Regions from separate parts of the Marinobacter sp. MIT932201 genome, predicted to be linked through region 2. Evidence: predicted binding sites of a transcription regulator. Region 2 holds the regulator's gene; each other region holds the start of a gene.
What was found. The regulator FliA, encoded in region 2, starts transcription of late flagellar genes. The targets are predictions, from matches to a motif close to CTAAAGTTTNNNNNNNNNNNGCCGNTAA.

Region 1 (10,601 bases), 1.2 Mb from region 2:
GCGCATCGAACATCTGGCCAAGACCGTCCACCCGAAGCACACCGGCCCGCTGGAGCATGGCATCGTATATCGGATCGCTGCGTTTCAAACCGGCCGGCAGATCGTGGGGAAACCACTCCGATTCCGGTACCCGCCCGGATTTTACTGCGATCACTGGCTTGGTGCGGGAAGCTACCCGCACCGCCGACATAAACCGCCGGGCATTCGGGATGTTCTCGATGTGCAGAAGAATCGCGCGGGTCTGGGTGTCCTGCGCCAGATAGTCGATCAGATCGTCGTGATCGATATCCATGCCATCGCCGAGGGTCAGGAAGTAGGAAAACCCCACCCCCCGGGCAAAGGCCCAGTCTATAACCGAACTGGCAATGGTGCCGGATTGGCCTACGAAAGCAACCCGTCCCGGGATCGCGCCCATGTGGGCATAGGTGGCGTTCAGGCTACGTGCCGGAACCATCAAACCAATCGTGTTGGGGCCGAGCACCCGGATCCCGGTTTCCCTGGCGGCCTCGCGCACGGAATACATCAAAGGCTGACCGGTTTTACTGTGAGTACGGGACATGCCACCGGTCATGACAATGGCGGTGCGCACCCCGGCTTCCCCGAGCCGCTTGATGGTCTTGGCCACAGTATCCGGCGGCGTGCAGATGATGGCCAGATCCGGGGAAAAGTCCATTTTGGAGACTTTCTTGACGCAGGGTACACCGTGCACGTTGTCGTAATCGTTCTGGTTGACCACCAGCAGGCGCCCCGGATAACCGCCCCCCATCAGGTTCCGCAATACCATGCCGCCAAGATTGTCTGCCCGCTCCGACGCACCGATCACCGCAATGGACGCGGGATTGAAAAGGCTCTCCAGATACCGGGTGCTCAAGCTGACTCTCCTATGTGAGTGGCCGGCAGGCCGTTGGCGAATAAATGTAATAAAACAGGTTACTTATGAGTGTAACCCTTATCTTAGGCCCTGATTCCCCGATGTGAAATGGCTATCGTCCCTATAAGACCAAAGAAACACGGCATCAGGCGGTTTTCCCTGATAAGCTTGAAGAAAATATAAGCACATCGAAGGCAGTTCGAGACGTATGACCACGGCATTCTTTTCCCACGATGACTTCATGAAACACAACATGGGGCCGGAACATCCGGAAAGCCCTGAGCGTCTGGCGGCGATCATCAGCTACCTGGCTGATACCGGTCTTGATCAGAAGCTCGACTGGGTGAGGCCGGAGGAGATCACCCGGGACCAGTTATTGACGGTGCATCCCGAAAAGTACCTGCATCAACTCGATCTGATGCAACCCACAAGGGGCCGCGTGTTTACCGATCCGGATACGGCCATGATGCCGGACACTTTGCGGGCAGCCCGCCTTGCCGCTGGCGCCAACATCCAGGCCGTGGATATGGTTATGAGTAGCCAGGTAACCAACGCCTTTGTTTGCGCGCGCCCGCCCGGCCATCATGCCGAGCGAGCGAAATCCATGGGCTTTTGCTTCTACAATAACGTCGCCCTGGCCGCCATGCGCGCTCTCACCTTCCATCACCTTGAACGGGTCGCGATCATTGATTTCGATGTGCACCAGGGCAACGGAACCGTGGACATTGTCGGTGGTGACGAGCGAATCCTGATGTGCTCCAGCTTCCAGCACCCGTTCTACCCGCACTCCCATGTGCACCGCCAGGCCGACAACATCGTCAACATTCCGATTGCAGCGAACTGTTCGTCTGAAGAGTACCGGAAACAGGTGGAGGCAGGTTGGCTGAAGCGGCTGAACGACTTCAAACCGCAACTCATTCTGATTTCCGCGGGTTTTGATGCCCATAGACTTGACCCGATGGCGGAACTGAATCTGGATACCGACGACTACCGCTGGTTGACGGAAATGATCGTGTCTGTTGCACGTGAGCACAGCAACGACCGCATCATTTCAACGCTGGAGGGCGGATACCACCTGAGGGCCCTGGCAGAAAGCGTAAACGCCCATCTGGAAGTATTGAACTCGGTTTACTGAAAGCGATTATCCCCGGGGCTCACCGCCATACCCGTTGGCCTGCTGAAGCTCTGGGCGATCACCTGCCCTCTGCAAGCGGATATTGGTGCGGCGGTTATCCGCCGGCCGGTTGGATACCGGGTATTGGTCACCGTGTGCCCGAACGGTAATCATGTTTTCATCAATACCGCTCGCCTTGAGGTAGTCGGCCACCACATTGGCACGATCTTCGGAAAGCGCGCGGTTGTCGATACGACTGCCAATGCTGTCACTGTGGCCATCCACGAAAATTCTCTCAACCGTGGTGTCGGCATTCACGTAGCGCACGATGTTGTCCAGCAACTGCCTGTCGGCGTCAGACAGTTGAGTGCTGCCACTGGCAAAGGGCACCCTTGAACGCTGAATCTGATCAAAGTTCACCGGCAAGAGATTCGACGTGCAGCGCTGATAGCGCTGGTATTCACCAGCAAAATTGATATTGGACACCTGCACCCGCACCGGACGACCATCAAACCAGGATTCCCGGGTAACCGTGGGGCGCATACCCTCCAGCAGGCCGTGGGCAACAACAAAGGCCTGGCGTGTGTCCAGGGAGACCTGGCGGCGATCATCCGACACATTGACCGTGCCCAGGGGCTTCGGCGCCACACCCGGACGCCAGGCCGGTGCCTCCACCACGAGACTGCCACGCCCCGGTCGCATTGGTGTCGAATCAGACTCCAGGAAAAAGCTCAGACTTTCACCCGCGCGATGATTGAACACGGCCCGACCGTAACCGGGAACCTCGTGCACCAGGCGACACTCGAATACCGATTCGGCAAGATACCACTGGCTATTCTCGATACCGGCACCATAGCTGGCAGCCTGCCCGGCAGCCGGCAAAAGCAGCACAGGAAGACTGCAAGCCAGCAGTGTATTGAGACGTTTTCCGAGGCGGAATCCCATAGTATGTGCCATCAGTGTCCGGTAGTTAACAGATTCTGATTGCTTAACGGCCCGCGTCTGCCTTTCTTTAGCTCCGGCCGGAAAACAATCACCCGCGCCTTCTGGTATAATTCGCCAAATTTTTCGGGGCTCTATCCTCCAGGGCCCCACAGCACGCCTCGCATAAGGTATTGCGGACAACTGCCATGACAGAAAAGCTTACTCTTACCCGGCCCGACGACTGGCACCTTCACGTTCGGGATGGTGACATTCTTAGCGACGTGGTACCGGCCACAGCGGCCTGCTTCGGCCGCGCCATCATCATGCCTAACCTGGTGCCACCGGTCACAACCGCCGCTGATGCCGCAGCCTATCGGGAGCGGATTCTCGCGGCTGCCAAAGGCACCGCCTTCGAGCCGTTGATGACCCTGTACCTGACCGAGAGCATGACACCGGAAACCATCCGCGAGGCCAAAGCCGCCGGTGTTGTGGCCGCCAAGCTTTACCCGGCGGGCGCGACAACGAACTCCGACTCCGGAGTGAAGGATATACGGAACATCTATCCCGTGCTGGAAGCAATGGCAGACTGCGGCATGCTTCTTCTGGTTCACGGCGAAGTAACCGACGCCGATATCGATATCTTTGACCGTGAAAAGGTGTTTCTGGAGCGGGTCCTGGCCCCCACCCTGGAGGCTTTCCCGAATCTCAAGGTTGTGCTGGAACATATTACGACGGCCGATTCCGCCGAGTTTGTCCAGCAGCATACCGGCGACAACCTTGCCGCGACGCTGACGCCCCAGCATTTGATGTATAACCGCAACCATATGCTGGTCGGCGGCATTCGCCCGCACCTTTATTGCCTGCCAATTCTGAAGCGCAACCGCCATCAGAAGGCGTTGCGGGACGCGGTAGCCAGCGGCGACAAACGCTTTTTCCTGGGCACGGATTCTGCTCCCCATGCCAAGGATCGCAAGGAGGCTGCCTGCGGCTGTGCTGGCTGTTACTCAGCCTATGGCGCCATCGGCCTGTATGCGGATATTTTTGAAGAGCTTGGCATTCTGGACAAGCTTGAGGCATTCGCCAGCTTCAACGGCCCTGACTTCTACGGCCTGCCGCGCAACACCGATACCATTACCCTGGTTCGCGAACCCTGGACCATGCCGGCGGAGCTGCCATTGGCTGACGGAACCATCGTGCCTCTCAAGGCCGGTGAAACCGTTCACTGGCGACTGGCGTAAACCTGATCTATTCCTTCTCACCCACGGCCAAGACCGGAGCTTGAGTGACTGACGAAAACAAACCACCGCATCCCATGTCCCGCCGCTTCCGCGGATTTCTACCCGTTGTCGTCGACGTGGAAACCGCAGGATTCAATCCCGAGCGGGATGCCCTGCTGGAGGTGGCGGCGGTAATACTGACCATGGACGACGACGGCTGGGTGCGGCGAGCGGAGACCCACGTACAACAGATTGATCCCTTTGAAGGCGCCAATCTGGAGCAATCCGCCCTGGATTTCACCGGCATAGATCCGTGGAATCCAGAGCGTGAAGCGGTTCCCGAGCGGGAAGGTCTCAGTGAAATCTTCAGCCCGATTCGCAAGGCGGTGAAAAACCACGACTGCAAGCGGGCCGTTCTGGTGGGACATAACGCCACTTTTGACCACAATTTCATCTTTGCGGCCGCACTGCGAGCAGATATCCGGCGCAATCCATTTCATCCCTTTTCCACGTTCGATACCGCCACTCTGGCCGGCCTGGCGTACGGCCATACGGTTCTGGCCCAGGCTTGTAAGATCGCGGGCATTCCGTTCAGCAATAAGGAAGCCCACTCCGCAGCCTATGATGCGGAAAAGACTGCGGACCTGTTCTGCGGCATTGTGAATCGATGGAAAGAGCTGGGCGGCTTTCCACCTCCTGTGATCCCCGAAGAGACCGAGTAAACGCCATTAAAAAAACCCGCCGTAGCGGGTTTTTATTTGTGTGCCGAGCATGGCCTAAGATTTTAACGCCTTCTGGTACTCAGCTGACTTTAAACCGGGACAGCGAATCTTTCAGTTGATGAGACAACTCGGCCAGGTCACCACTGGCTTCTGATATCTGGGCCATGGCCTGTTTGGTCTCAACGGACTTTTCTGCAATTGTAGATACGTTGAGCGTTACTTCTTCGGCTGTGGCTGATTGCTCTTCGGATGCAGTCGCAATCTGCTCCGCCATACCGGACATCCGGGTGACCTCCTCCACTGCCTCGCGAAGCTGTAATACAACGGCTCCTGCCCGCTCGGAAATACCGCTGGCCTGGACGCTGCAGCGGGTAACCACCTGTGAAGCACGCTCCGACGAATTCACCAGAGTTTCGATGGAACTACTGATCTCCTCGGTCGCCTTCTGGCTATTCTGGGCCAGGCTGCGCACCTCATCCGCAACCACCGCGAAGCCCCGGCCCTGTTCACCGGCCCGGGCCGCTTCAATAGCGGCATTCAGAGCCAACAAATTGGTCTGGTCGGCGATGGACTTTATCGAATCCAGAACCCTGGTGATGGATTCCATATTCTTTCGCAAGTCCTCTATGCCGGCCTCAGCTTCCTCCAGTTCCCTGGCCATAGCACGGGTGTCCTCAGCGGAGGATTCCACCTCGGCTGCGCTGCGGCTGACCGCCTCATGAGTGCGCTTGGCGCTGGCTGCCGATTCCGCGGTGTTCTGGGACACTTCGTTGATGGCGGAGGACATTTCCTCAATGGCCGACGCCACCTGCTCAGTCTGCTCTGCCTGCTGATTCACACTCTCCAGAGTATGTGAGGAAGTACCCGACAATTGTTCAGATGCACTGGCCTGGCGCTGGGAAGCCTCCTCGACCCTGAAGATCACTTCTTTCAGGTCCGACACCATTTTGAGCATGGAGCCGTAAACACCCGTTGCCCTGTCACTTTCGGACGAATCGATGACCAGATTACCCGCAGCCACCTGCTCCGCCAGTGCCTGCAATTCGGCCGGGTCTCTGCCGAGGGGTTTCATGATCCGCACTGCGGTCCAGACCGCCACGGCCACTACAGCCAGGATCACAATAGCAATGGCTATCGCGGCCAGCGTCCACATTTCACGCACGGGCGCCAAGGCCTCGTCTTCGCTGATCTCCGCCACCAGCGCCCAGTTCAACCCGCCTACAGCAACTGGCCTGTGGGCGGAAAACACTGGTTCGCCCCGGTAGGACGTAACCACGCCTTCACCGGAATTCCCAGCCAGAGCTTCATCCACCGATGTCGAACTTATGCGCCCATTCTCCGGGTCGGCAAAGGAAGCGACAACGCTGCGGTTTTCCGGATCCAGGTATGAGTCTGACCGCATCAGGTTATCCGGGCCCACCAGATAGGCATCCCCGGTTTCGCCCATGCCATCTCGCTCCATCATGATGTTGTTCAGGCTGTCGATGGGGAACTGGAAGGCCAGCACGGCCAGCCGCTCATCCTTTTCGGAATATATGGGGGTTGCCACAAATCCGGCGGGCGCACCGTAGGACGGTACATACCGAGTAAAATCAACAAAAGTCGGAGCAGTATCCTGTCCGTCAGACAGCGCCTGACGATAAGCTGCCGCAAGGCCGGAATCCGCGTAGGGACCGTCTTTCAGGGAGGTAGCAAAATCAACCTCTTTGGCTACGGAATAGATAACATGGCCTGTATCGGCATCAATGAGATAAATATCGTAGTAGCCGAACGCCTCCTGAAACTCCTTGAACGAGGTGTGCCACTGTTTGTGAAGGGTGTTATAAAACTGCGCGATATGGACGTCGGCCGATACCAATTCGTCTTTCTGCCCCACAGGATTCGGGTTGTCCACGATGTAACCCATCTGCAGAGCCAGGCTGTTTTTGCTGAGGGATGCAACGAAATCCGAGGCTGAACGTCCCTTAGCACCACCATTTTGCTGTAAGGGTGGCAAGAAATTCTGCTGATAATAAGCCTCGACGTTTTCTCGTAAGGTCGACTGCTCCTCTTGTACCAGTTTTTCGTAATTCTGAAATGCCAAACCAAACCCCTGGGCCGCCGTTCGGGTCCCGCGATTATTGGCCATGGCTTTCAGCTGCCGGGCAATAGTGCTGAGATAATCTTCAACACTATGCTGCTTGTTGGTAGCCGCAATAGAGAGTTGTTGCAACGCCTGTTCCGTCAGGCTCTGTCGGGCAATTTCGGCGTTAAAAAACGAGATGGCAATGACGGGAAGCAGGCCAACCAGCAGCAAGGTCAGCAAAAGACGTTTCTTGAGAGTCATCAATAGCCCTTCTTTTATATTGTTCTTATGTTAACCATCGGCTATCGGCAGGTTTTCTTTAGCCCAGAACAACTCAAAAAAGAGGCGAATCTTATTTAACCAATTGAAATGGGAGGGGAAGTAACTCCCCTCCCACTCGATTCAGGCGCTACCACGTTACCAGTAGATGCCCCGCATGATGGCGGCGAAAGCCACCTGCTCTGTGGACACCTTCGGCTTCTCGCCGGATCGACTGCCGGCGGCGGCAGGTGAATCCGGGAACATCCGGTAACCGGTGTTCATGACAATCTCGCCCATCTTGGGTGCCAGGGCATGCAGCACCTGGGCAAAAATCCCGAGACGAGTCGCGATGCGTTTCGGTCGATAAACAATCGCGTCAGCGACCATGCCTGCGGCCTCGTCCGGCGTCAGGGTAGGCACCGAATCGTAGATCTTGGTCGGCGCAATCATCGGGGTCTTCACCAACGGCATGTTGATGGTGGTGAAGGTCACGTTGCGATCTGACCACTCCGCAGCAGCGCAACGGCTGAATGCATCCAGGGCAGACTTGGACGCCACGTAGGCCGAGAATCGGGGCGCGTTGGTCAACACCCCGATAGACGAGATGTTCACTACGTGCCCTCGGCGGTTCTCCAGCATCTTCGGCGCAAAGCCCATGATCAGGCGCACGGAACCGAAGTAGTTCAGCTGCATGGTGCGCTCGAAATCGTGGAATCGATCGAACGACAGGTCCAGTGACCGGCGAATGGAACGCCCGGCATTGTTGACCAGCACATCCACGTGGCCGTGGTTATCCAGAACGGTCTTCACAAACTCATCGCACGCGTCCATGTCGGAGAAATCGCACGGATAGGCGTGCACGCTCGCTCCGCGAGACTCCAGCTCCGCGGTCACTTCCTTCAGACGCTCCAGTTTCCGGGCGCCGATCACCAGGATGGCGCCAGCGTCTGCCAGTTTTTGCGCCGTGGCCAGACCGATACCGGACGTTGCACCTGTCACTACGCACACGCGACCTTCAACCGTGCCCTTGAGCGTGCGGTCCTTGAACAGGTCCGGGTCCAGATTGCGCTCCCAGTAGTCCCAGATCACCGGCGCGTAGTCCGGCAGCCGGGGCACTTCAATACCGGTGCCTTTCAAAACACGCTCGGTTTCACGGGCGTCGAACCGGGTCGGGTAATTGATGAATGACATCACGGAGGGCGGAATGCCCATGTCGTCGAGGATTGCCGAGGTCAGCCGCTTCACGGGCGGAAGATTCTTCAGACTCTGGCGAATGAACGGCGGAATAAAGCCGAACATTCTGGAATCAATCCGCATCCCCATCTTGGGTGCGTGCCCCGCCTCACTAAAGATATTGAGGATTTCGCCAACCTTGTACGGATCACTGTCCACCAGGTGGAAGCACTTGCCGTCTTCACCCTCAAGGTGGGCAATGTGGTCCATGGCGTTAACTACGAAATCCACCGGCACAATGTTCAGACGCCCGCCTTCGACACCAATGGTCGGCACCCACTGGGGTAGCGCATGGCGAATTTTCTGAATCATCTTGAAGAAGTAGTAGGGGCCATCCACCTTGTCCATTTCGCCGGTGGAAGAATGACCAATTACCATGCCCGGGCGGTAAATGCGGAAGGGAACCTTACATTCCTCCCGAACCACCTTTTCAGATTCGTGCTTGGTGCGCAGGTAAGGATGGTCCAGCTTCTCGGCTTCCTCGAACATGTCTTCGCGGAAAACCCCCTTGAACAGCCCGGCAGCCGCGATGGAAGACACGTGATGGAAGTGTTTGGCGCCCATTGCCTCGGCAGCACTCACCGCAGCCCGAGTGCCCTCGATGTTGGTCGCCTGCTGAGCTTCTTCGTCGGCCCCCATGTCGTACACGGCGGCGAGGTGAAAGAAGTGGTCGATTTTCCCTTTCAGGGCTTTCAGTGTCTTGGCGTCAATACCCAGATTTTTGCTGGTCAGGTCGCCTATGACAGCCTTCACCTGGGTTTCATCCGCACCCCACCGCTCGCGCAATTTGTCCAACTTGTCCTGGGATTGTTCACGCACCAGAACGTGGACAGTACCCCCACGTGCCAGAAGCTTCTCCACGAGGAAACGGCCAATAAATCCGGTGCCACCCGTCAGGAAATAATTCATCGATCTTCCACCCTGCCTGTTGCTCTGTTGTTGTCTATCCATGCCGGCACTCATACAACTAAAGTCTTAGAGTTTTCCGGAAACGCCGGCATTGTACTTAATTGCAACCTTCATGTATCGAACTTTTTTAGAGCTTTTACTCTGTAAGCCTTTGTTTTGCATAGAGCTATTACTCTAAAAATTTTCTCCCGCACGCTCAACGGGCCTGTCCGGTTCGCCGACACAATGCTTTTGAGACTAGCACAGGAATTGGCCCATGCATGCCCAATTTCCGGATTACCGCAAAGCAATGAAAGCGCCCGCCAGCAATGACATAATCGGGAACTTATCGCGCCTTCTGGCATCTCTTCTTTTCACAGGAAAACCGATCTTCGGAACCACCAATCATGCAAAAAGACAATCCCAACGCAGAACGATACATTTCCATTGCCCGAGCCTGTTTGAGGGCCATAAACGACACCGCCGAAAACGCAGGTTCCCGCGAGGAGAAAATCCAGGCGGTCTACGAGGCCATTGATCAAGCCTTCCAGGCCGAGTTTGCCGATTACCGACAGTCCGTCGCCATCATGGCCACGGTTCTGGAGCGTATCGCCTCTGGCCAGCTGGACGGTGAGAAAGCCGCGGATCTCGCTCGTAAAACATTGGACCAGCAACCAGAGAGCACACGCAGCGCGCCGATGCACTGATACACGAAACTCTTCTCCGAATCACAGAGAACCTATGAACACACGCACCGTCAGGAAGAACTCAATGCAGAACCCGATATCACGCCTGTTTTCCCTGCTGACACTTGTGCTGTTCAGCACCCTTGCTTTTGCAGCCCAGATTCCGGAGAAGAGCCCCAATGACGATAACCAGTACCGGTTCATCGAACTGGATAATGCCCTGAAGGTGATTCTGGTTTCGGATCAGGATGCCGACAAAGCGGCTGCCTCGATGAACGTTGCTGTCGGTAGTGGCGATGATCCGGCGGATCGGGAAGGACTCTCCCACTTCCTGGAGCACATGCTGTTCCTTGGAACCGAGAAATATCCGGATCCAGGGGAATACCAGCAGTTCATCAAGAGCCATGGCGGCCAGCACAATGCCTTCACTGCATTCCAGGACACGAATTATTTCTTCGATGTTCAAGCCGAATTTCTGGAACCGGCCCTGGACCGATTCGCGCAGCAGTTTTCCGCACCCCTGTTTACCGCCGAACTGGTGGACCGTGAACGCAACGCCGTGCACTCGGAATTCAGCGCCAAACAAAAAGACGATGGGCGCCGATTCTATTCCGTAAAAA
Region 2 (10,601 bases):
GCGATGGTATCCGGGTCATACCCGAACCAGCTGGTGAGCGAGCCGTGTGGGTCCAGGTCTACAACGAGAACACGCTTGCCTCGCTCGGCAAGCAGGCCGCCCAGCGCGACAACACTCGTGGTTTTACCGACACCACCTTTTTGATTGGCTACTGCCCAGATTCGCACGCTTCGATTCTCCAGAGAACACGTCGGTGTGGCCGAACTTTAACGATAGCCACAGCCCGGTTATCGGCCACTCCCCGGGCAACTTGAACGAATTGCATTCGGGAGTGCCGGCAAGCTCTTGCCGGCGCCTTTTTGTTAACGGGGATTAATACAGGAACCGTGCCAATGGCTCTATACGCATCTGCCGACGATGCCATTCAGCGCATAGCGCCGCGGATACTGGCGTCACGGGAAATCAGCAATACCACCCGCCGATTTCTGCGCCGTCCCTCTTCCGTGTCATTCCGGGCAACCGGCTGATACTGGCCATAGCCGACAGCCGCCAGACGTTCCGGCTCGATGCCCTCCATCACCAGCATCCGGACCATGGCAGCCGCCCGGGCGGCTGACAATTCCCAGTTTGACGGAAAACGGGAGGTACTGATCGGCTGATTATCGGTGAAGCCTTCCACTTTGACAGCGTTGTCCCGGTTGTTCAGAACCGTGGCGATTTTCTCGACCACCTCGAACGCATCGTAATGGGGCTCGGCATCGCCGCTGCCAAACAACAGACTGTTGGGCAGATTCAGCTCCAGCCACTGGTCGCTGGTCTCAAGCGACACCACGCCCTGGTTGATCAGCTCATCAAACTCCATGGAAAGCTGGTCAGCCATGGCTCGCAGCGCTTCGGTCCGCGCCTGCGCGTCCATCTCCGGATTTCGGGGCGCTTCGGTCACCGCCGGCGGGATTACGTTCTCGGCAGGCGCATTCAGCGATCTCTGGGGCTGGTCGCCAATCTCGATTGGCTGGAAGGAGCGCTGGGGTGCATTGAACACGCCGGTCAGGGTTTCAGAAAGGACTTTGTATTTGCCTTCGTTAACGGACGATACCGAGTACATCACGACGAAAAAGGCGAACAGCAGGGTGATGAAATCCGCGTAGGAAATCAGCCACCGCTCCTTGTTGTGCAGATCATCCTGGGGTTGCCTACGGCGCCGCATAAGTTGGCCTGCGCATGCTTACTGCAGGAAGCCCCGCAGCCGCAATTCGATGGATTTCGGGTTTTCACCCTCGGCGATGGCAATCAGGCCATCGATCATCATGTCCTCATAGCGGGTGCGCTCCCGCACGATACCGCGCATCTTGTTAGCGACCGGGAAGAACAGGAGGTTGGCCAGCGCCACACCGTAGATGGTGGCTACAAAGGCGGTTGCGATCCCGCTACCCAGGGATTGGGGATCCTCAAGGTTGGTCATCACCTGGATCAGGCCCATGACAGCCCCGATAATGCCGATGGTTGGCGAGTAACCACCCATGGCCTCGAACACCTTGGCCGACTCCAGATCCCTCTGCTCACGGGATTCCAGATCAACTTCCATGATGCCCCTGATGGTCTCGGTTTCGGCACCGTCGACCAGCAACTGCAACCCCTTGCGGGCAAAGGGCTCCGGCTCGCGCTCGGCAAGCCCTTCAAGGCCCAGCAAGCCCTGCTTGCGAGCTTTTACACTCCAGTCAATGACTTTTCCGATACCGTCTTCAAGGTTGATAAACGGCGGGAAAAAGACCCAGCGCACCTGAGTGAAAGCCCGCTTCAGCATGGGCCACGAGGTCTGCAGGATAGTCGCGGCCAGAGTGCCACCGATGACGATGATGGCCGCCGGCCCATTAAACAGTGAGCCAACCGCTCCGCCTTCCAGCAGGTTACCGCCAAGAATTGCGGCAAAGGCCAGTATGACCCCGAGCAAACTCAGGATATCCATCAGCAGACACCTTCGACCAGACGCGGACCGATTTCGTCCAGGGACAGCACGTCGTCAGTCAGTCCTGCCTTGGCAACGGCCATGGGCATGCCATAGATAACCGATGACTTTTCATCCTGGGACCAGATGTCCGACCCGCTCTGCTTCATCATCCGGCACCCTTCCTTGCCGTCCGAGCCCATGCCGGTAAGAATGACGCCGAGCGTCTTGCCCGGGAAACTGCGGGCCAGGGAACCGAAGGTGACGTCGACACAGGGCTTGTAGTTGAGCCGCTCGTCGCCGGGCAGGATGCGGATCCTGGCCTGCCCACCCCGGTTCTCAACCATCATCTGCTTGCCACCCGGTGCCAGAAGAGCAAGTCCCGGCCGCAACACATCGCCATCCGCGGCCTGCCGGACTTCAATCCGACAGAGCTTGTTCAGGCGTTCAGCGAAAGCCGGCGTGAAGCTGGCAGGCATGTGCTGTACCAACACGATGGGAGCCGGAAAGGTTGCGGGCAACGCCGTCAGTACCCGTTGCAGGGCAACAGGTCCACCGGTGGAGGTTCCGATGCCAACCACAGCGTAATGCTTTGCCGGGCCTCGACGGGTAGGACGCCTCTGCGCCTCGGGTTCAGGCGCAGCCGCAGGGCTGTGGGCGCCTGGCCGCTGGCGCGGCGTGACTTCCGCACGAGGACGGGCCGGCGTGGCGGGAGCGCGGGACGTGGGCGCCGAAGGTTCGGGGCGGGCCGGCGCTGCAGGGCGGTTGCCAGGGCGGCTGCGGGCCACGTCCAGAATCCGCTCAATCAGGATTTTCTGGAGCTGGCTGTTGTCCCGGGCAATTTCTTCAAAGTTCTTGGGCAGGAAATCGACGGCACCCGCCTCGAGGGCATCGAGTGTGACGCGGGCGCCCTCATAGGTGAGAGAAGAAAACATGAGTACCGGTATGGGGTGTTTGCGCATGATTTCGCGCACGGCGGAGATGCCATCCATCACCGGCATTTCGTAATCCATGGTGATCACATCGGGACGCAGCTTTTCGGCCAGCTCCACGCCTTCCCGGCCGTTGGTTGCAGCCCCAACCACCTTGATCTGGCCGGAGCTGGTCAGGATTTCCGTCAGCCGTTTGCGAAAAAACCCTGAATCGTCAACGACCAGGACAGAAACTGTCATCCACTTCTCCTACCCAATCCATCGTTCTTCGGCCTTCTATGGCCGCAGTCACCTGAAAGCCCGGCTTAGCCGTAGTGTTGCAACAGGCTTGGCACATCAATGATCAGCGCGATCCTGCCGTCGCCGGTAATGGTGGCGCCGGCCATTCCCGGCGTACCCTGGAGGGCTCGACCGAGGGGCTTGATCACCACCTCTTCCTGCCCCACCAACTGGTCGACAACAAAACCGACCTGTTTGGTCCCCATGGCTACGATGACCACATGGGCGTTCTCCGGCACTTCCTGGGAAGTACCATCACGCACCAGCCATCGTTTGATGTGAAACAGCGGGAACACCTTTTCCCGGACCACAATACACTCTCGTCCGTCGACGATATTGGTCTTGGTCAGGTCCAGATGGAAGATCTCGACCACATTCACCAACGGCAGCGCGAACGATTGGTCACCCAACATGATCATCAGTGTGGGCATGATGGCCAGGGTCAACGGAACCTTGATGACAATCCGGGAACCCTTACCCAGTTGCGATTCAATGCTCAACTGTCCATTGAGCTGGCCTATCTTGGTTTTGACCACATCCATGCCTACGCCACGACCGGAGACGTCCGAGATCTGCTCCTTCGTGGAAAAACCGGCTGCGAAAATCAGGTTAAAGCACTCGGAATCGGTCAGGCGATCCGCGGCATCCTGATCGTAAATCCCCTTCTCGACGGCCTTGCGACGGAGCACTTCCGGATCCATACCGGCGCCATCATCCTCGATGAACAGCAGGATATGATCCCCCTCCTGTTCGGCAGACAGGGTTACCGTACCCTGGCGTGGCTTACCTGCTTTCTCGCGCACTTCCGGGGCTTCGATCCCGTGATCGACCGAGTTTCGCACCAGGTGAACCAGCGGATCAGACAGCGCTTCGACCAGATTCTTGTCCAGATCGGTGTCTTCACCGTGCATCACCAGGTTGACCTCTTTCTTGAGGTTCCGGGCCAGGTCACGCACAACCCGGGGGAACCGGCCGAACACCTTCTTGATCGGCTGCATACGGGTCTGCATGACGGCAGACTGGAGGTCGGTGGTGACCACATCCAGGTTGGACACGGCTTTGTGCATGTGTTCGTCTTCGCTTTCCGCGCCCAGACGCTGCAAGCGGTTACGCACCAGCACCAGTTCACCCACCATGTTCATGATGTCGTCGAGACGCTTGGTGTCAACACGCACCGTTGTTTCAGCCGCGGGCGCGTGTTCGCGGGCGGGCATCGCAGGGGTGGCAGCGCCTTTGGTCTCCGGCTTCCCGGGCTTCGGTGCCTCTGCTTTTGGCTTGGCTGGCTCTTTCGGCGCTGAGGGCTCTTTTGGCGCTGAGGGCTCTTTCGCTGCTGAAGGCTCTTTTGGCGCTGAAGGCTCCTTCGCTCCCGCGGGCTTTTTCGGAGTGGAGGACTCTCCGCCGGCAGTCGGGCTTCCACCCTTGCCATGGAGATCGTCCAGCAGTTTTTCGAATTCGTCGTCGGTGATCAGATCGTCGCTGCCACCGCCTTCTGCCTTGGCCGCCGGCTTTTCTTCTTTGCTGACAGCCTCGTCCTCGCCCGCAGGTGCGCCGGCAAACTGCCCTTTTCCGTGCAGCTGGTCGAGCAGCGCCTCGAACTCGTCGTCGGTTATCTCGTCATCTCCGGAACCCTCCCGGTCACCGGAAGACGCTCCGGAGTCTGAAGCCGGTGCCTGTTCTTCGCTCTTTTCGTCCTGCAAGGCATCCAGAAGCTGTTCGAATTCGTCGTCGGTGATGTCGCCGCCATCCTCCGCCGGTTCACTCTCTTCGTGCTCTGGCTGAGGGGCAGCGACAGGCGCTCCCTCACCTTCTGGCAGGGCCAGGGCATCGAGGCGGGCAATCAGTTCGTCCGGAGCCGGTGTTGGTTCCTCGTGATTGCGAACCTCTTCAAACATGGCATTAACGTTATCCAGGGCCTCCAGAACCACGTCCATCAGTTCAGAGTCCACCTTACGCTTGTGATTGCGCAGAGTGTCGAAAACGTTTTCGGCGGAGTGGCAGCAATTTACCAGCGCTTCAAGCTGAAGGAAGCCGGCGCCGCCTTTAACGGTGTGAAAGCCACGGAAAATGGCGTTGAGCAGATCACTGTCGTCAGGATGTTGCTCAAGATCTACCAACTGCTCTGACAGCTTTTCGAGAATTTCACCGGCTTCTACCAGGAAGTCCTGCAAAATCTCTTCATCAGCATCAAACGCCATGCGTTACCCTCTTTGTTCAGAAACCGAGACTGGACAACAGGTCGTCAACGTCATCCTGTCCCGAAACTACATCTTCACGCTCATCGGCCTTGATCTGGGGCCCGACGCCCTTCTCTGCAGATTCTTCCTTCTCTTCAATCTGGTGCACGGTGCCGGTGAGCTGATCCACATGGCTGGCCATCACCACCAGGCTGAGCATCTGCTCCTCAACCTCTTTTACCAGGGCGGTGACCTTCTGGATAACCTGGCCCGTCAAATCCTGATAATCCTGAGCAAGCAGGATTTCCGACAGATTGTTGTACATGGTGTCAGCGTCGCTGGCTGTGCTGACAAAAAAGCGATCAATACGGCCGTACAGTTCCCGGAACTCCGCCGGCTGCATCTCCCGACGACGCAGACGTTGCCATTCGTCCCGCAAGGAGGCCGCTTCTTCACGAAACGCGTTGGCCACCGGCATGGTTTCCTCAACCAGGTCCATGGTGCGGTTGGCCGCTTCGCCGGTCATCTGCACAACGTATTCGAGGCGATCGGAGGCGTCTGTCATCTTCGACAGCGCTTCCTGCTGTTCCGCGTTCCGGGGGTCAATCTGGAAGTTCCGGATGGCTTCGTGCAGGCTCCGGGTCAATCGCCCTACCTCGCGGTACAGACTTTGATCCCTGACCTCGCTGAGTTCATTGATCAGGGTCATGGCTTTGGCATAATCACCGGCATCAACACTCTCTGCCAGCTCTGCTGCCTGCCGCTGGAGCTTTTCGGTCACCTCCGGCTCAAGGCCCCGATGGTTCTTTTTGCTATCGCTCATGAGAGCCATCCGACCTCTGGTTACTGGATTCTTTCAAAGATTTTCTCAATCTTTTCCTTGAGCACAGCGGCAGTGAACGGTTTGACAACGTAGCCGTTCACGCCCGCCTGAGCCGCGGCAACAATCTGGTCGCGCTTCGCCTCAGCCGTTACCATCAATACCGGCAGGGTTTTCAGATTCTCGTCAGCCCGGACAGCCTTCAGAAGATCGAACCCGGACATGCCCGGCATGTTCCAGTCGGTGACCAGAAAGTCGTATTTGCCGCTCTTCAGCATCGGCAAGGCTGTGTTGCCATCGTCTGCTTCATCGGTGTTGGTGAAGCCCAGATCACGCAGCAGGTTTTTGATGATCCGTCGCATTGTGGAGAAATCATCCACAATGAGGATTTTCATGTTTTTGTCCAATGGGACCTCCAGTTAGTAACACCCGGAATTCGTTTGACCTTCGCGTTCAAAGTCTAGCAGGCCGCTGTTTAAACCGCTTATTGTCAGACCTTTGCTTCCGTTGTAAAGCATCGGTTACCAAAAACTACAGACTGCCCCTTCGCAGACACAGACTGAACGCAATCAGCTGTCCGGTTCCTGGCGCCAATCCGACAACCGCCCCCGAAGGCGCAAGGCAGCCTGGCTGTGAATCTGGCTGACCCTGCTCTCGCTGACGCCCAGCACGGCGCCTATTTCCTTGAGGTTCAGCTCTTCCTGGTAATAAAGGCTCAGAACCAGTTTTTCCCGCTCCGGCAGGTCTTCAATGGCCTCAGCCAGGCTCCGCCGGAAGGCATCGGAGGACAACCCCTCCAGAGGGTTATCCTGCGTCTCTGTCTGTTCTATCGGCAGCTCTCCGGATTCATTGAGCTCATCGAGGCTAAAAAGTCGGCCACTGTTGGAATCGGAAAGATAGGAATGATACTCAGCAAGCTCCATGCCCAGCTCCTCGGCCACTTCCTGATCCTGGGCTTCCCGGCCAAGCCGGTCTTCCACAGCCTTGATGGCCTGGGAAATGCGACGGGCGTTTCGATGCACGGAGCGGGGAACCCAGTCGCCCTTGCGAATTTCATCGACCATCGCCCCACGAATCCGGATACCGGCGTAGGTCTCGAAGGTGGCTCCTTTGGTGGAACTGTATCGCTGGGCAGCCTCAAGCAGGCCAATCATGCCGGCCTGCATAAGATCTTCAAGCTGAACGGAAGCCGGCAGGCGGGCCATCAAATGGAGGGCAATTTTCTTGACCAGCGGCGCGTGTTGCTCAACAAGCTGAGATGCCTTCTGCGCACCCGACTGGTTATAGATTCCGAGGTTTTTCGCCAATGTCATGTATCCGGTTTCTTGTTTGACTGGATCCGATTCAGACTTCGACGAGCCGCTCCACAAAGAATTCCAGATGTCCACGGGGAGAGGACGGCAACGGCCAGCTGTCTACCTTGTCGGCCAGAGACTTGATGGCCAGGGAGGCTTTCGCTCTGGGATAGGCATCCAGCACTGCCCTCTGTCTCTGGACTGCTTTCTTCACTGCCTCATCGTAGGGGACTATACCGACATATTGTAGTGCCACATCGAGGAAGCGCTCGGTGACCCGAGTCAGTTTTTCGAACAGATGCCGGCCTTCCTGCTCATTCCGCACCTGGTTGGCAAGAATGCGGAAACGATTGGTTCCATAATCCCGGTTCATCAGCTTGATCAGGGCGTAGGCATCGGTGATGGACGTGGGTTCGTCACACACAACCAACAGTAACTCCTGGGACGCCCTGAGAAAGCTGACCACCGATTCGGAGATACCGGCGGCAGTGTCGACAATCAGTACATCGATCTGATCCCCCAGCTCGCTGAACGCATTAATGAGCCCGGCATGCTCCATGGGACTGAGCTGGGTCATCCGCTGGGTACCTGAGGAGGCAGGAACGATCTTTATGCCGCCGGGACCATTTACCAGAACGTCCTTGAGGTCACAGTCGCCTGCCAGAACATCCTGAAGGTTACGGTTGGCGGTGATGCCCAGCAATACGTCGATGTTGGCGAGCCCAAGATCGGCGTCGAGCAGCACCACTCTCCGGCCTTTCTGCGCCAGGGCAATTCCGAGGTTGACCGACACGTTACTCTTGCCGACTCCACCTTTACCGCCGGAAACTGCAATCACCTGTACCGGATGTGCTCTGCTCATACTGTTTTTTGTCTCTTGCCACGTTTCGCCGGTGCGTTTCCGACGCCTGCTGTCAATCTGTCCGGTCTCAGGCGTGCTCTTTCAGGCCCTCTGCGACCGCCTGCTGTTGCTGGAGTGTTTTAAGCCGATCCACGGCCAGCCGCACCAGCGGAACAGCTTCTGCGTGGTGCAGATCTTCAGGAATCTTCTGCCCGTCTGTGTAGTAGGCTACCGGCAGACCGGTTTCCATGACAAAACCGAGGGACTCACCCAATGTGAGGGCCTCATCGATCTTGGTCATCACACAGCCCGCAAGATTTGCCATCTTATAGCAATGCCAGACGGATTTCATGATGCGCGGCTGACTGGTTGCCGAGACGACCAGATGCGTTTTGACATTGTGATGGCTGCGAGCCAGTTCGGCCAGCTGTTCCTGATAACCTTTATCCGAACTTGTCAGCCCGGCAGTATCAATCAGAACCAGGTGACGGTCTGACAGCTCGTCCAGAATATCGTCCAGGCTGTGAGTCTCATCCACCACCCGAACCGGCACATTCAGGATACGACCGAACACGAACAGCTGCTCGTGCGCCGCCACCCGGTATCGATCGGTGGTGACCAGAGCCAGGGAGTCGGAGCCATGCTTGAGCACATACCGCGCCGCCAGCTTTCCAATCGTGGTGGTCTTGCCGGAACCGGTAGGACCCACCAGCGCATAGGCGCCCCCCTCATCAAGCCACTCCATGCGAGAGGTCCGGACGCCGGTGCACAGCATTTTCAGGGACTGCTTCCAACCATCTTCCAGTCGCCCTGCCTTATGGCGACGGGAAATTGACCCTGCCAGCTCGCTGTCCAGGCCGAATTCCTGCAGGCGCTCGGCCAGCCTTTGCTGAACAGCCGTGTTTGTCGAAACCACCGGGTCCGGCTGCGGGCGACCACCCTGCATCATATCCCTGAGGGAGCTGATCTCGGCACGCATCTGTGCGAGTTCATCAGAATAGACATCCTTCGGCGCCTGGGGCTCAGCCACACTATCACCGAAATCGCCGCCGACCGTTTCCTGAACAGCAGCAAACGACGGACCTGAGTAGCCGGCTCCCTGGGAGGCACGCTTTTCCCTGACTTCACGGATGCGGTCACGGGATCGGCTCAATTCATCCTCGAGACGACGATGCTGGTCAGCCTGCATTTCTGCCAGGCGGGATCCGTTGGTGGCTTCTTCGGCCTGGTTGCCCAGGCGCTGGCGCGCCATGTTTTCGTCATAGTCCAGCGCCGTCACGATTTCGACACCACCGTCGACCCGACGGTTGGAAAGAATCACGGCATCCGGCCCCATCTGTTCACTGACCTGTTTCAGCGCCTCTGCCATGGTCTGAGCAAAAAACCGTTTTACTTTCATGATGCCTCTTCCTCCACCGGCAACGCCGTGCCGGCGCTGTCCGCTCTGTCATCCGCGCCGTTACTGGCCAACGGACGCCACGATCGTAATCTGTTTGTTATCCGGAATTTCCTGGTATGAGAGCACGTGCAGTCGCTCTACCCCATAGCTGGCAAACTTCGCCAGGACCGGCCGCAGTGGCCCGGACACCAGCAGAATGGCCGGTTTGCCAAGCATCTCCTGGCGCTGGACGCTCTCCTGAAGCGATCGCTGGAGCTTCTCCACCATATTCGGCTCCAGAACCAGGCCAATGTCTTCCTGACCGCCGGATTGTTGACTCTGCTGAACAGACTTCAGCAATAACTGTTCCAAGTCCGGATCCAGGGTGATCACCGGTATCTCCGATTCGTTGCCGCAGATGCTCTGGACAATCATCCGGCGCAGGGACTGCCGGGCTACGGTGGTCAGCAGCTTGGGATCCTGACTCTTCGGATGAACATTCACGATGGCCTCGGCAATGGACCGCATATCCCGGATCGGCACTTCCTCCTTCAGCAGGTTCTGCAAGACCTTCAGGAGCAGACTGATTGAAACGGTGGTGGGTACCAGCTCTTCGGCCAGCTTCGGAGAAATCTTCTCAAGCTGATCCAGCCACTTCTGGACTTCCTCGTGGCCCAGCAGTTCGTGGGCGTGTTTCTGCAACACCTGGTTCAGATGGGTGGCAACCACGGTACTGGCATCGACCACGGTATAGCCAAGGGTCTGAGCCTGGTCTTTCTTATCGGGCTCGATCCAGCAGGCATCAAGACCGAACGCCGGATCCTTTCCTTCAATCCCTTCGACCTTTCCAAATACCTGGCCGGGGTCGATGGCCAGCTCCCGGTCCGGGTGAATCTCCGCCTCGGCGATGGTTACGCCCATCAGGGTGATGCGATAGACGTTGGGCATCAGGTCCAGATTGTCGCGAATGTGCACCGAAGGCATCAGGAATCCCAGA
Region 3 (10,601 bases), 800 kb from region 2:
AGTGTTGTGACGAAATCCGGGCCTGTGCCTGCAAAGGCCCGGATTTCGTATGCGGCCATGTCGAACCTGATCGAGCCACTCGGAGTAAACGCCAAACCAGTTTAAACTGCATTGAAGTCCAAAAAAGTGATCGCGACGAGCACCTCTCAATGTTCGCTTTGCGACCTTAGCAAACATTCACGGTCCGCGGGTATCCACCCTATCATGAGCACATTCTGGCTCAAGAAACTGATCAACCGGTACTAAACCCTATCAGCGAGAGAATGAAAGGCTGATTTTCTGACTGAAAATTAGCGCTTTGGTATGGCAAATAGGGAGGGATTATTCGGGCCTGCGGCCCTCACCCCTTCGGGGCCGTCGTCGCTTTGCTCCGACGTTCCTCAGCCCGCTTTGCAGGCTTCGGTCGAACCCGCGAGGGTTCTTTCTACCCTGCCAATCAGCCAATAAAAAACCCCAGCATTTCTGCTGGGGTTTTATATTGGCGGAGAGGGAGGGATTCGAACCCTCGAAACGCTATTAACGTTTACACACTTTCCAGGCGTGCGCCTTCAGCCACTCGGCCACCTCTCCAATAAACTGTTTCAAATCAGCGATGTCGTCGCTCATTTGAGGGCGCAAACTTTAATGGTTTTATGGGCGGTTGGCAACTCCCTGGCGGAAAATCGTCGAAAAAATTACTGCCTGGGCGGTTTTGTGTTTACCGGTTGAACAGATTCAGGGCTATCGTTAACACAATGCCGACAGGAATCATCAAAGCAATCGGGAGATAATAAAAATGCTGATGAAAGCCGAGCAATCGACACTGGTGCTCATCGATGTTCAGGAGAAGCTGATGCCCGCCATCAGCCACGGTGATGAAGTGGTGGACCGGTGCATCGTTCTGGCCACCATTGCCGGGCTTATGGAGGTTCCTGTGTTGGGAACCGAGCAATTGCCTGACAAGCTTGGGCATAACGTTGAAGCCATTCGGGAACTGTGTAACACGACTCTGGCCAAGCACCATTTTGATGCCTGCCCGGATGGTCTTGTTGATCAGCTACCCGAGGGCCGACAGCACATTGTCATAGGCGGTTGCGAGACCCATGTCTGTATGATGCAGACCGCTCTGAGCCTGATTGATGCGGGTTACAAGGTCTGGGTGGTGGCGGATGCGACCGGGTCCCGTAACGAATTTGATCGCGATGTAGCGCTGGATCGCCTCAGCGAGAGCGGCGCCAGGATCGTAACGCTTGAAATGGTGGCGTTCGAGTGGATGCGCCATTGCAAGCATCCGCAATTCCGGAACATCCAGGCCCTGATCAAATAGAGGCATCCACTGTGCGGCCGCATTCGTAGACAATGGCTTCAGGCACAGGTGGTTTCGAGGTTCACAATGCTCAATATGGACTTTTCCAAGAAGGTTGTCGTTCGCACCACCGAGGAGGATTGGGTTCCCAGCCCCGCGGGAGGTGTTCTGAGAAAGCCCCTGGCCCGTGAGGAGGCCGAACGTGGGCATGCCACCAGCGTCGTCCGATACGAGCCCGGAGCCTCCTTCCAGCGACACGAGCACCCCTTGGGCGAGGAGATCCTGGTGCTGGAAGGCGTGTTTTCCGACGAGACCGGCGATTATCCGGCCGGCACCTATTTGCGCAATCCGCCCGGCAGCGGACACGCCCCATTCAGCAAGGAAGGTTGCACCCTTTTGGTCAAACTTCATCAGTTCGATGAACGTGACCGGTCGACGGTGCGCATCGACACCCGCAATACACCGTGGCTCCCGGGTATCGGAGGGCTAGAGGTAATGCCTCTTCATGAGTTCGAGCACGAGCACGTCGCCCTGGTGAAGTGGCCGGCCAAGGAGGTCTTTCAGCCCCATCGGCACTTCGGCGGTGAGGAAATTTTTGTGCTGTCCGGAGAATTCTGTGACGAGCATGGGCGCTATCCCGCCGGCACCTGGATTCGCAGCCCGCATATGAGTCAGCATCACCCGTTCGTGGACGAGGAAACGATTATCTGGGTAAAAACCGGGCATCTACCGATCGAAGCGCATTAAAAAAGGGCCCCGGAGGGCCCTGAAGAGGCTAAGAGATCGCTGTGCGTTGCCAGTTGTGCCTGCTGAATGCGTCGTTGCTTGCGCCCTCTGACACCGGACTGAATAGTGCCTCTTCGTCCGCAGGGACCGCAAACACGTGATACGCCTCAGGGCCAAATGGATCCAGAGCGGTGTCGACATACTCGAAACTGTCTGGCACGGGTTCACCCGAGAAAGCGACACGGAACTGGCGATCCAGGGTCGGTGTGATCACGCTCAGGGGCTGCTCTACCCAAAGGTAAACGGCCTTGTGGGGCACGATGTATTCGCTGCGCACCACCCTGTAACCCTCTTTGAGCGTGAGCGTGGTCGGCTCCTTGCCCGGTTCCAGACGGAATTTGTGGATGGTTTTCATAGCTGCTGCTCCTCTTCGGGTTGCTGCCTTTCACAACTCCATCATGGACAGGAACAGGAATCGATAAAATAAGCTTTTGTGAGCTTTTAACTTCGACATTTTCGATGTACTTAGGCTTCTCTGCTGTCAGCATGCGCCTCAACGATCGCCCGAACACCCTCGTGGGCAGTTTTTCGGCCCCGGGTGATGGCAAACAACTCATCCATTACCTCATCGATTGAGGCAATCTGCTCTACCTCATACTGACGACACACCTCCTCACGGATTGATGTTGGTGCGGCAAAAACGCCATAGCCCTGGCTGCCGAACACTTTGATCAGGGCGCTATCGTCGACACGGGCAACGAGTTTCATGCGGACCCCGTTCAGGGAGAACCAGTTCATCAACCGCTCGAAGTAAGGGGCGTCGGTGGCGTTGGCCAGCAGCGGCTGGCCATTGAGGGATTCCGGAAACCCTTTCCTCAGCTTTTTCGCGAGCTTCGGTGCGGCATACAGACTCATGCTGGACCCCGAAAGGGGATGCACTGTGAGGTTGCCATCTTCTTGCAGTTTCGGCATGCGGTCAGTCAGCACAAGGTCCAGCTCCTTGCGCTTCAGGCTCAGCACCAGGTCCTCGGTCCGGCCCGTCTGGCATTCCAGCTGAACGGAGCGCTCACCTGCCATGGCCGGTTGCAGCAGGTAATAGGCAATCAATTTGTGAATGGAAGCCGATACGCCGGCGCGCAGGGTCAAGGGACGCTCGGAAGGATCAAGCCGGAGGGTCTCAGCAAGCTCGCCAGTCAGTGCGAAAATATCATCGGCGTAGCCGAGAATCAGCCGGCCAAGGTCCGTGAGAATAAGCTTGCGTCTCTCCCGGGAAAACAGGCGACCACCCACCGACGCTTCAAACGTCGCCAACTGGCCGCTGAGCGTCTGCGGAGCCAGTTCCAGGACCTCGCTGGCGCGCGCGATCGACCCTTCCCTACTGATCACCCAGAAATAATACAGGTGGCGAAGATTCAGCTGTTCCATGGATCTGTCCTGTCAGCGTCAGGAGGGCCGCGGAATTTTGAGAATCTCACCGAAGGTGACATATTCGCTCCCACCCAGGCGGCCAATGGCATCAATCGCAGCGCCGTCGAAGGTCAGACGATTCTTGTCATCGTAACGGGCCGCAGCATCCGATACCCAAACCCGGGTAACCTTCCCGAATACCAGCGACTGCGGCGCTGCACCAATTTCCTTGATGTCATAAAGCTCGCAGGCAAAGGCGACGTGACAGTCCTTGAGCCGCGGCAAGCCTGTACCCTCGAAATCCACCAGCTCCAGATCAAGATTTTTGAGCTCCGATTCGCCATGGGGCAGCGTTCGTGAGGATTCCGTAACGGCGGCGGCGAGATCCCGATGGGCGATGTGAACCACAAAATGCTTTCTTGCCTCAATATTGACCCGGGTGTCCTTGGAAACACCCTCGGCCGGCTTTTTACCAACCGAAATCATCAGCAGGGGTGGATTGCTGGTAATGGGCGTGAAAAAAGAGAACGGCGCCAGATTGAAGTCGCCGTCCGGATTTTCACTCAGCACCCAGGCCACCGGTCGGGGGATAACCGTCTGGGTCAGGATGTGGTAGGCGTCCTTCGGATCCATACCCTCGAAATCTATCAGCATTATTCTCTCCCTTTGACGGCGGCTTCGGGCGCTCGTTCGCGCAACAGCCACAGAGTCATCAACAATCCGTGAATTATGAGGAATGGCACTGCAACCATAACCAGGCCGCCCCACCCCAGCCAGCTCAGAATAGCGCCGGCAGACAGCGCAGCGGTGGCCTGGGAGCCAAAGACCATCATGTCGTTCAGACCCTGAACCCGGAAACGTTCGGTATCCCGGTACCCCCGGGGCAGCAGCGTTGTGCCGCCAACAAAAAGAAAATTCCAACCGACACCCAGTAACAGAAGGGCTGAAAGATAATGATGAAAACTCACGCCACTGGCCGCCAGGCCGATGCAGCCCAAATACGCCAGCAATCCCGCGGCCATCATCAGCGGTATGCCCACAACTCGGGTCAGCCAGCCGCTGATCAGCGAGGGTAAATACATAGCCATGATATGAAGCTGAATCACGCGCTTGGCGTCGTCCAGATCATGCCCGGCCATCTCGGTCATACTCAGCGGCGTTGCTGTCATTATGAAACTCATCACCGCATAGCCAATGGCGGCCGCACTGATGGCGGCCCAAACCAGTGGGTTGCCGAGAATTTCCCGCAAGGGACGCCCTCCGCCAGGCCGCGTTTCCTGTACTCGCTCAGCGCCGGCCCGGTAGCCAGCACCAAGAATCAACAGGGCTGCGGCCTGAACCACGGCGAGCCCAACCCAACTGATCAGAAACGGATACTTCTCGGCTGCGCCGCTTCCCAGCCCCGCCACTTCGGGCCCGAGCCAGGCCGCGACCAGACCACCCAGCAGCACACGGGCGGCGGCAGAGCCGGCCATACCCGGTGCCACGGATTCCATGGCGGCAAACCGGTATTGGTGAACGACCGCAAGGCCGGTACCACCGACCACAGCCGCCAGACACAGCAGTGAAAACTGGCCGGACCAGGAGGCCAACGCTCCGAGAAGTCCGGCGAGGATGCCCATGACCGCACCGAGCAGCATCACGCGCTTGCGCCCGATGCGTTCCATCAACGAGGTTGCCGGTTTGATGGCCAGTACAGTACCGACCACCACCAGACCTACGGGAAGCGTTGCATATTCAGGCGCTGGAGCCAGCAATCGTCCCTGTATGCTGCCGATAAACACAATAAAAGGCGCGGTGCACATGGCGAGCGCCTGGGCAGCAACCAGGACCCAGACATTAAGGGGCATGGGCTACTTTTTCCTGTAGATGATTCCGGGATGGCACTGCACCATCTCGTAGAGGTGAGGCAAACCGTTCAGCGATTCGGAGGCACCCAGAACGAGGTAGCCGCCGGGATTCAGGGTGGCGTGCATCCGGGTAAGGATGTCCTTCTTGAGATCTGCGGAAAAATAGATCAAAACATTCCGGCACATCACGATGTCGAACTTGCCGAGCATGTAGCGCTCAAGCAGGTTCAATTCCTTGAACTCCACCATACTCCGGATTTGCGGCTTGATTTGCCAGCCGCCGTTCAGGGACGGGGTGAAGAACTGCTTTTGTCGCTCCGGTGACAGGCCCCGGCCAATGGCGATCATCTCGTATTCACCCTTGCGGGCGACTTCCAGAACGCTTTTGGAGATATCCGTGGCCGTGATTTTCACGTCGCGAAGCTTCCCGGGCCTCGCACGCCGGAATTCTTCCACGATCATGGCGATGGAGTAGGGTTCCTGACCTGTTGAGCAGGCCGCCGACCAGATACGAAGGGGTTGGGCGGTTTTGCGCTCAGCGAACTCGGGGAGCAGTTTTTCCTGGAGAATCCGGAAAGGGTGATTGTCGCGGAACCACAGAGTTTCATTGGTGGTCATCGCATCGATGACCACCTCCTTCAGGCCGCCCCGCCCGGGACGCTTGAGGCGATCAAGGAGTTCACCCAGGGTATTCAGACTGTTCTCTTCGAGAATCCTGCGCAGCCTGCTTTTTACCAGGTACTGTTTGTTCTCGCCGAGTAAAATCCCACAGGCATCCTGCAGGAACGATTTGAAGGCTTCATATTCCTGTGGCGTTATTTCCGCTTTCATTGGATCTCTGTTCTGAGTGAATCTTCGAGCGGCGCCATCAACCCTGGTCGATGATCTCCATTACCCGCTCCGCCAGCTCGTCCGGACTGAACTTTGCCATAAAGTCGTCGGCCCCGACCTTCTTCACCATCGCCTGATTGAACACACCACTGAGGGAGGTGTGGAGCATGACAAACATGTCTGCAAGGGCCGGGTCACCTTTCACCTTGGTGACCAGGGTATAACCATCCATTTCCGGCATCTCGACATCGGAGATAATCAAAGAGAAATGATCCCGCGCCTTTGTACCGTCAGAAGTCACCTCCTTCAGGTATTCGAACGCCTGCTTGCCGTCGTTCTTTGTGATGACTTCCATCCCGATGGCAGTCAGGCAGCGCTCGATCTGCCGACGGGCCACTGAGGAGTCGTCCACGACCAGCACCGGGAGATGCCCCGGGACGCGATCCGCACTCTTGCTCAGAACCGCCTCGGTAACATCCTCACCAAGCGGAGAAACTTCTGCAAGAATCTTCTCTACATCAATGATTTCGACCAGCTTATCATCAATCTTGGTAACAGCGGTAAGGTACACATCGCGCCCTGCTCCCTTGGGCGGAGGCAGAATGTCTTCCCAGTTCATGTTCATGATCCGGTCGACGCCGGTGACCAGGAAACCCTGTGTCTTGCGATTGTACTCGGTAATGATGACAAAGCTGGTAGCCAGCTCTTCCTGAGGAATGCCGGGCAAGCCAATGGCCATGCTCAGGTCAATGATGGGGATGGTCTCACCGCGGCTGTGAGCGACGCCACGAACAACAGGCCGACTGTTTGGCAGTGACGACAGTTTCGGACACTGCAGTACTTCTTTCACCTTGAAGACGTTGATCCCATAGATCTGCCTCCCCCTTAAGCGGAAAAGAAGGAGCTCCAGGCGATTCTGCCCTACCAACTGGGTTCGCTGGTTAACACTGTCCAATACCCCTGCCATTTGGATTCTCCTGGCCTGCCGGAATTACAACGGCATATATCTTGCTGGTCACTGAATAATAGCGTGATTGACGGAAACCCGTCATATCAGCGGCGGATTAGCCCGTTTAACGGCCACTGCCATCGAATCCTTAGCCGGATTCGGGCTTTTCTGCCTTGTTGTTGACAGCATAGGACAAACTGCTACGTATGCGCACCACCAAATTCGCTCTGATACTGCTAATGTCTTGCTTGAGCGCCCCGCTGCTGGCTGACACAACCGCTGAACAGATTCGCCAGGCAACACTGGAATTTCTTGACGGCTTCGCCAGAGAACAGGCCGCAGAAGGCTACACCGTATCCTTTGAACCGGGCTCCATCGACGACCGACTTGCACTCGCGGAATGCGAGAAGCCGTTGAGTGTCGAATTCAGTGGCGATCCCTGGAAAAGCACCAGCCCTTCCATGCAGGTGGCCTGCGAAGGATCAAGGCCCTGGCGGATGTTTGTGACGGCTTCCGTTTCCATCCACGGGCCGGCCCTTGTGGCGGCAAGACCGCTGACAAGGGGAGAACGGGTAACCGAAGGCCTCGTGACCAAGCAGTCCGTTGAAATCAATGCCTCCCGGCGCGGCGTCATTACCGACGCGCAACAGGCCATTGGCATGGAAGTGCGCCGGTCGGTCAACGCAGGCTCGCTGATCACGCCGGATATGCTCTCCGCGCCAAATGCCGTGGAACGGGGCGACCATGTTATCATCACCGCCAAAACGGGCGGATTCTCAGTGCGTTCGCGCGGGAAGGCCCTTGCCAGCGCAGGGGTTGGCGAACAGGTTCTGGTTGAGAATCTGCGATCCTCCCGCACGATCAAGGCCAGCGTTGTTGCGCCAGGTCATGTCGAAATCCCGATGTAAGCCCGCCTCGGCATGAGCTTGCCGGTGCGGCAAATCCCTGCCGGAAACCCGGTAGAAAAAAGAGACGAAAAAACTACTGAAAATTACTAAAGGTTTTCGCGGCCCCGCCGTTAAGAAGACATAAACTCGAGTAAGCGCTGCATTCACGTGGCGCGACAGGCAAGCAGGTACAGATATGTCAGTTGACTTAAATGGAATTGGCCCCGGCCAGGTCAACACCCAGAGAACCACGGCCGACAAGAGCGCCGGCACCCAGAATACCCAGCCGGCGACCAACGAACAGGCGAAAACCCAGGCCCAGGGTGCCCGGGGCGAGAACGTCAGCCTGAGCAATCAGGCCAAGAATCTCAAACAGCTTGAACAGAAGTTGGGCGATTATCCGGAAATGGATGACGACCGCATCGAACAGATCCGCTCCGCCCTGGAGAACGGAACCTACAAGATTGACGCCGAGAAACTGGCCCAGAAAATGCTTGAGATGGATGAAAGCATTTTCGGGTGAGTAAACCATGGCCGCAATCGATGATCTGAAGACCCTTCTTTCCCAGGATGTCAGTCAGCTGGAGACGCTGGCTGATATTCTCGAAAAAGAAAAGACATGCCTTGCCAGTTCCGACCTCCGCCAGCTGGAAACTCTGACCAAAGAAAAAAACGAGCTTCTGGGTGCCGTTCGCGAACGCGCCAAACAGAAAATCCGGACATTGGTCCAGATGGGATACCGCCCGGAAAGTGGCGAGCCTTCCCGTTTTATCCGCAGCGCCGGTTTTTCTGAGCTGTTCCAGCTCTGGCAGGAAGCGGATCAGAAACTCCGGGCCTGTCAGACGCTGAACCAGACCAACGGTCGGGTGATCAGCCATTTGCAAAAACGCCTGTCCCGGCTTACCGACATCTTCCGTGGCGCCACCGGTCAGCAAAAGCTGTACGGTGCCCAGGGCCAGCAGACCACAGTTTCCAGCAGCACAGTGCTTGCCAGCGCCTGAGCAGGGCCCTGGCAAGCAACGCTTTTTACTTCATCGGGTATAGATTGTCATCTGGGAGTCCGGATGGAAACGGATGTCGTGGATACTCACGTTACCCATTGAGGCACCCTGGCTACCGCTGACCCGGATATTGTCCATGCGGATTTCCTCGATGCGCTCGGGGAACGCAAGCATCAAGGCGCCATCCTCCCTCACCCGATAGCGGGGTTCCCCCTCGCGGTAGTGGACACCGGAAATGGTCAGGTCCGAGTCGAGAAAGTTGAGGACCGGTACAAAAATATTGGCGGTAAGTTTCAGCCCCTCGATAACATCCGGGGATCCGTCTGCGCCCTGTTCGCCGTCACCCGCCGGATTCTCAACCATATCGCGTACAATACCGATACGCTCGAGCAGGTTCGGGTCTCCCTGACCTGAGACGGCCGCCAGCTCAGTCTCGCTCAATGGAGCGAGATTACCGCAGTCATACAATTCACCAGCCTCCAACGATGCCTGGGACGCTTCGGCCGAATTGCTCGCCGCAAAGGTGACCAGGGGCTGGAATGGCAGCGTTACCGCTGTGACGAGCGCCGCAGCGTTGCGATACCGGGACTGGTGCTTGAGGACCCGGTGAAGTTCTTTTTCGCTGATCCAGCCAGCCTGGATGAACACCTCACCCAGGCGCTGTCCGGTTTCGCGCTGGAGCTTCAGGCCCTCATCCAGTTGTTTCTCGGACAGGTAGCCGCGATTAACAAGCAGCCGCCCGAGGCGTGACTTTTCTTCAAATCCCTGACGGATTCTCACCCAGTGTCTCCTTTTGAACAGTGAAAACCGTACAACCCGGCCCGGCTAATGTGATCCATGATTTCCGATACCCGGAATGTTAGACGATCACAACGCAATGTGCGTGGATACAGTCATCGTTTTACCATCCCCTTCTGGTAAGATCTGGCACCTGATAACAGAATTCGCTGAATTGTCGCAGCTAAAACGCCTGCGCATAACAAAGAGAGCGGTTGCAAATGACAAACTTGGTAAAACCCCTGAAAACTGTGACACCCGTACTGCTGATGGCTCTCGCCTTGCTGGTGCCGGCCTCCTGGGCAATGGCCCAGACCAATGAGCAGCCCGCCAACGAGCCACTGCCAATGGTTCGCATGGTGACCAGCGAGGGCGTAATCGAGCTCCAGCTGCGACCGGATGTCGCCCCGGATACGGTTGCCAATTTCCTGCAGTACGCCCGGGAAGGTTTCTTCGACGGCACCATTTTTCACCGCGTTATCCCCGGATTCATGATCCAGGGCGGCGGGTTTACCGAGGAGCTGTCCCGGAAATCGACCCGCGCCCCGATCCGCAATGAAGCCACAAAAACCCTGCCGAACCTTCGTGGAACCATTGCCATGGCGCGAACCAGTGCGCCGGATTCTGCAACGTCACAGTTCTTTATCAATCTTACGGACAACGGGTTTCTGAATGCCGGCGTCCGCGGCCCGGGCTATGCGGTTTTTGGCAAGGTCACCCAGGGCATGGGTGTTGTCGATGCCATCGCCCGCAAACAGACCACCCGGAAACAGGGCATGGCCGACGTGCCGGTGGAACCTGTGACCATCGAAACCGTCACCGTGGTTGAATCCGAAGGCTGACACCGTGAACCGGCCATTGCAGCCCCCTGCGATCGAGCCAGCTGAA

Region 1: SIC15_RS07405 (flagellar protein MotY) is a predicted target of FliA. The motif match lies at 2,974-3,001, and genes of this name have one in related genera.
Region 3: flgM (flagellar biosynthesis anti-sigma factor FlgM) is a predicted target of FliA. The motif match lies at 8,043-8,070, and genes of this name have one in related genera.

The regions. Positions count from the first base shown of each region.
Region 1 is NZ_CP138917.1:1,619,631-1,630,231, reverse strand. It holds gene SIC15_RS07415 (GNAT family N-acetyltransferase) at 1-871, opposite strand, end outside; gene SIC15_RS07410 (histone deacetylase family protein) at 1,080-2,006, shown strand; gene SIC15_RS07405 (flagellar protein MotY) at 2,013-2,930, opposite strand; gene pyrC (dihydroorotase) at 3,116-4,147, shown strand; gene rnt (ribonuclease T) at 4,192-4,848, shown strand; gene SIC15_RS07390 (methyl-accepting chemotaxis protein) at 4,928-7,174, opposite strand; gene SIC15_RS07385 (SDR family oxidoreductase) at 7,331-9,316, opposite strand; gene SIC15_RS07380 (hypothetical protein) at 9,703-10,002, shown strand; gene SIC15_RS07375 (insulinase family protein) at 10,067-10,601, shown strand, end outside.
Region 2 is NZ_CP138917.1:2,812,731-2,823,331, forward strand. It holds gene SIC15_RS12845 (ParA family protein) at 1-167, opposite strand, end outside; gene motD (flagellar motor protein MotD) at 365-1,147, opposite strand; gene SIC15_RS12855 (flagellar motor protein) at 1,166-1,906, opposite strand; gene SIC15_RS12860 (protein-glutamate methylesterase/protein-glutamine glutaminase) at 1,906-3,057, opposite strand; gene SIC15_RS12865 (chemotaxis protein CheW) at 3,123-5,291, opposite strand; gene SIC15_RS12870 (protein phosphatase CheZ) at 5,308-6,093, opposite strand; gene cheY (chemotaxis response regulator CheY) at 6,114-6,497, opposite strand; gene SIC15_RS12880 (RNA polymerase sigma factor FliA) at 6,660-7,403, opposite strand; gene SIC15_RS12885 (MinD/ParA family protein) at 7,435-8,247, opposite strand; gene flhF (flagellar biosynthesis protein FlhF) at 8,315-9,625, opposite strand; gene flhA (flagellar biosynthesis protein FlhA) at 9,686-10,601, opposite strand, start outside.
Region 3 is NZ_CP138917.1:2,008,125-2,018,725, reverse strand. It holds tRNA gene SIC15_RS09105 (tRNA-Ser) at 480-570, opposite strand; gene SIC15_RS09100 (isochorismatase family protein) at 776-1,306, shown strand; gene SIC15_RS09095 (cupin domain-containing protein) at 1,373-2,032, shown strand; gene SIC15_RS09090 (hypothetical protein) at 2,061-2,426, opposite strand; gene SIC15_RS09085 (LysR family transcriptional regulator) at 2,537-3,436, opposite strand; gene SIC15_RS09080 (flavin reductase family protein) at 3,455-4,072, opposite strand; gene SIC15_RS09075 (MFS transporter) at 4,072-5,268, opposite strand; gene SIC15_RS09070 (CheR family methyltransferase) at 5,272-6,099, opposite strand; gene SIC15_RS09065 (chemotaxis protein CheV) at 6,137-7,066, opposite strand; gene flgA (flagellar basal body P-ring formation chaperone FlgA) at 7,255-7,956, shown strand; gene flgM (flagellar biosynthesis anti-sigma factor FlgM) at 8,132-8,458, shown strand; gene SIC15_RS09050 (flagella synthesis protein FlgN) at 8,466-8,936, shown strand; gene SIC15_RS09045 (pilus assembly protein PilB) at 8,967-9,716, opposite strand; gene SIC15_RS09040 (peptidylprolyl isomerase) at 9,935-10,555, shown strand; gene mnmC (bifunctional tRNA (5-methylaminomethyl-2-thiouridine)(34)-methyltransferase MnmD/FAD-dependent 5-carboxymethylaminomethyl-2-thiouridine(34) oxidoreductase MnmC) at 10,560-10,601, shown strand, end outside.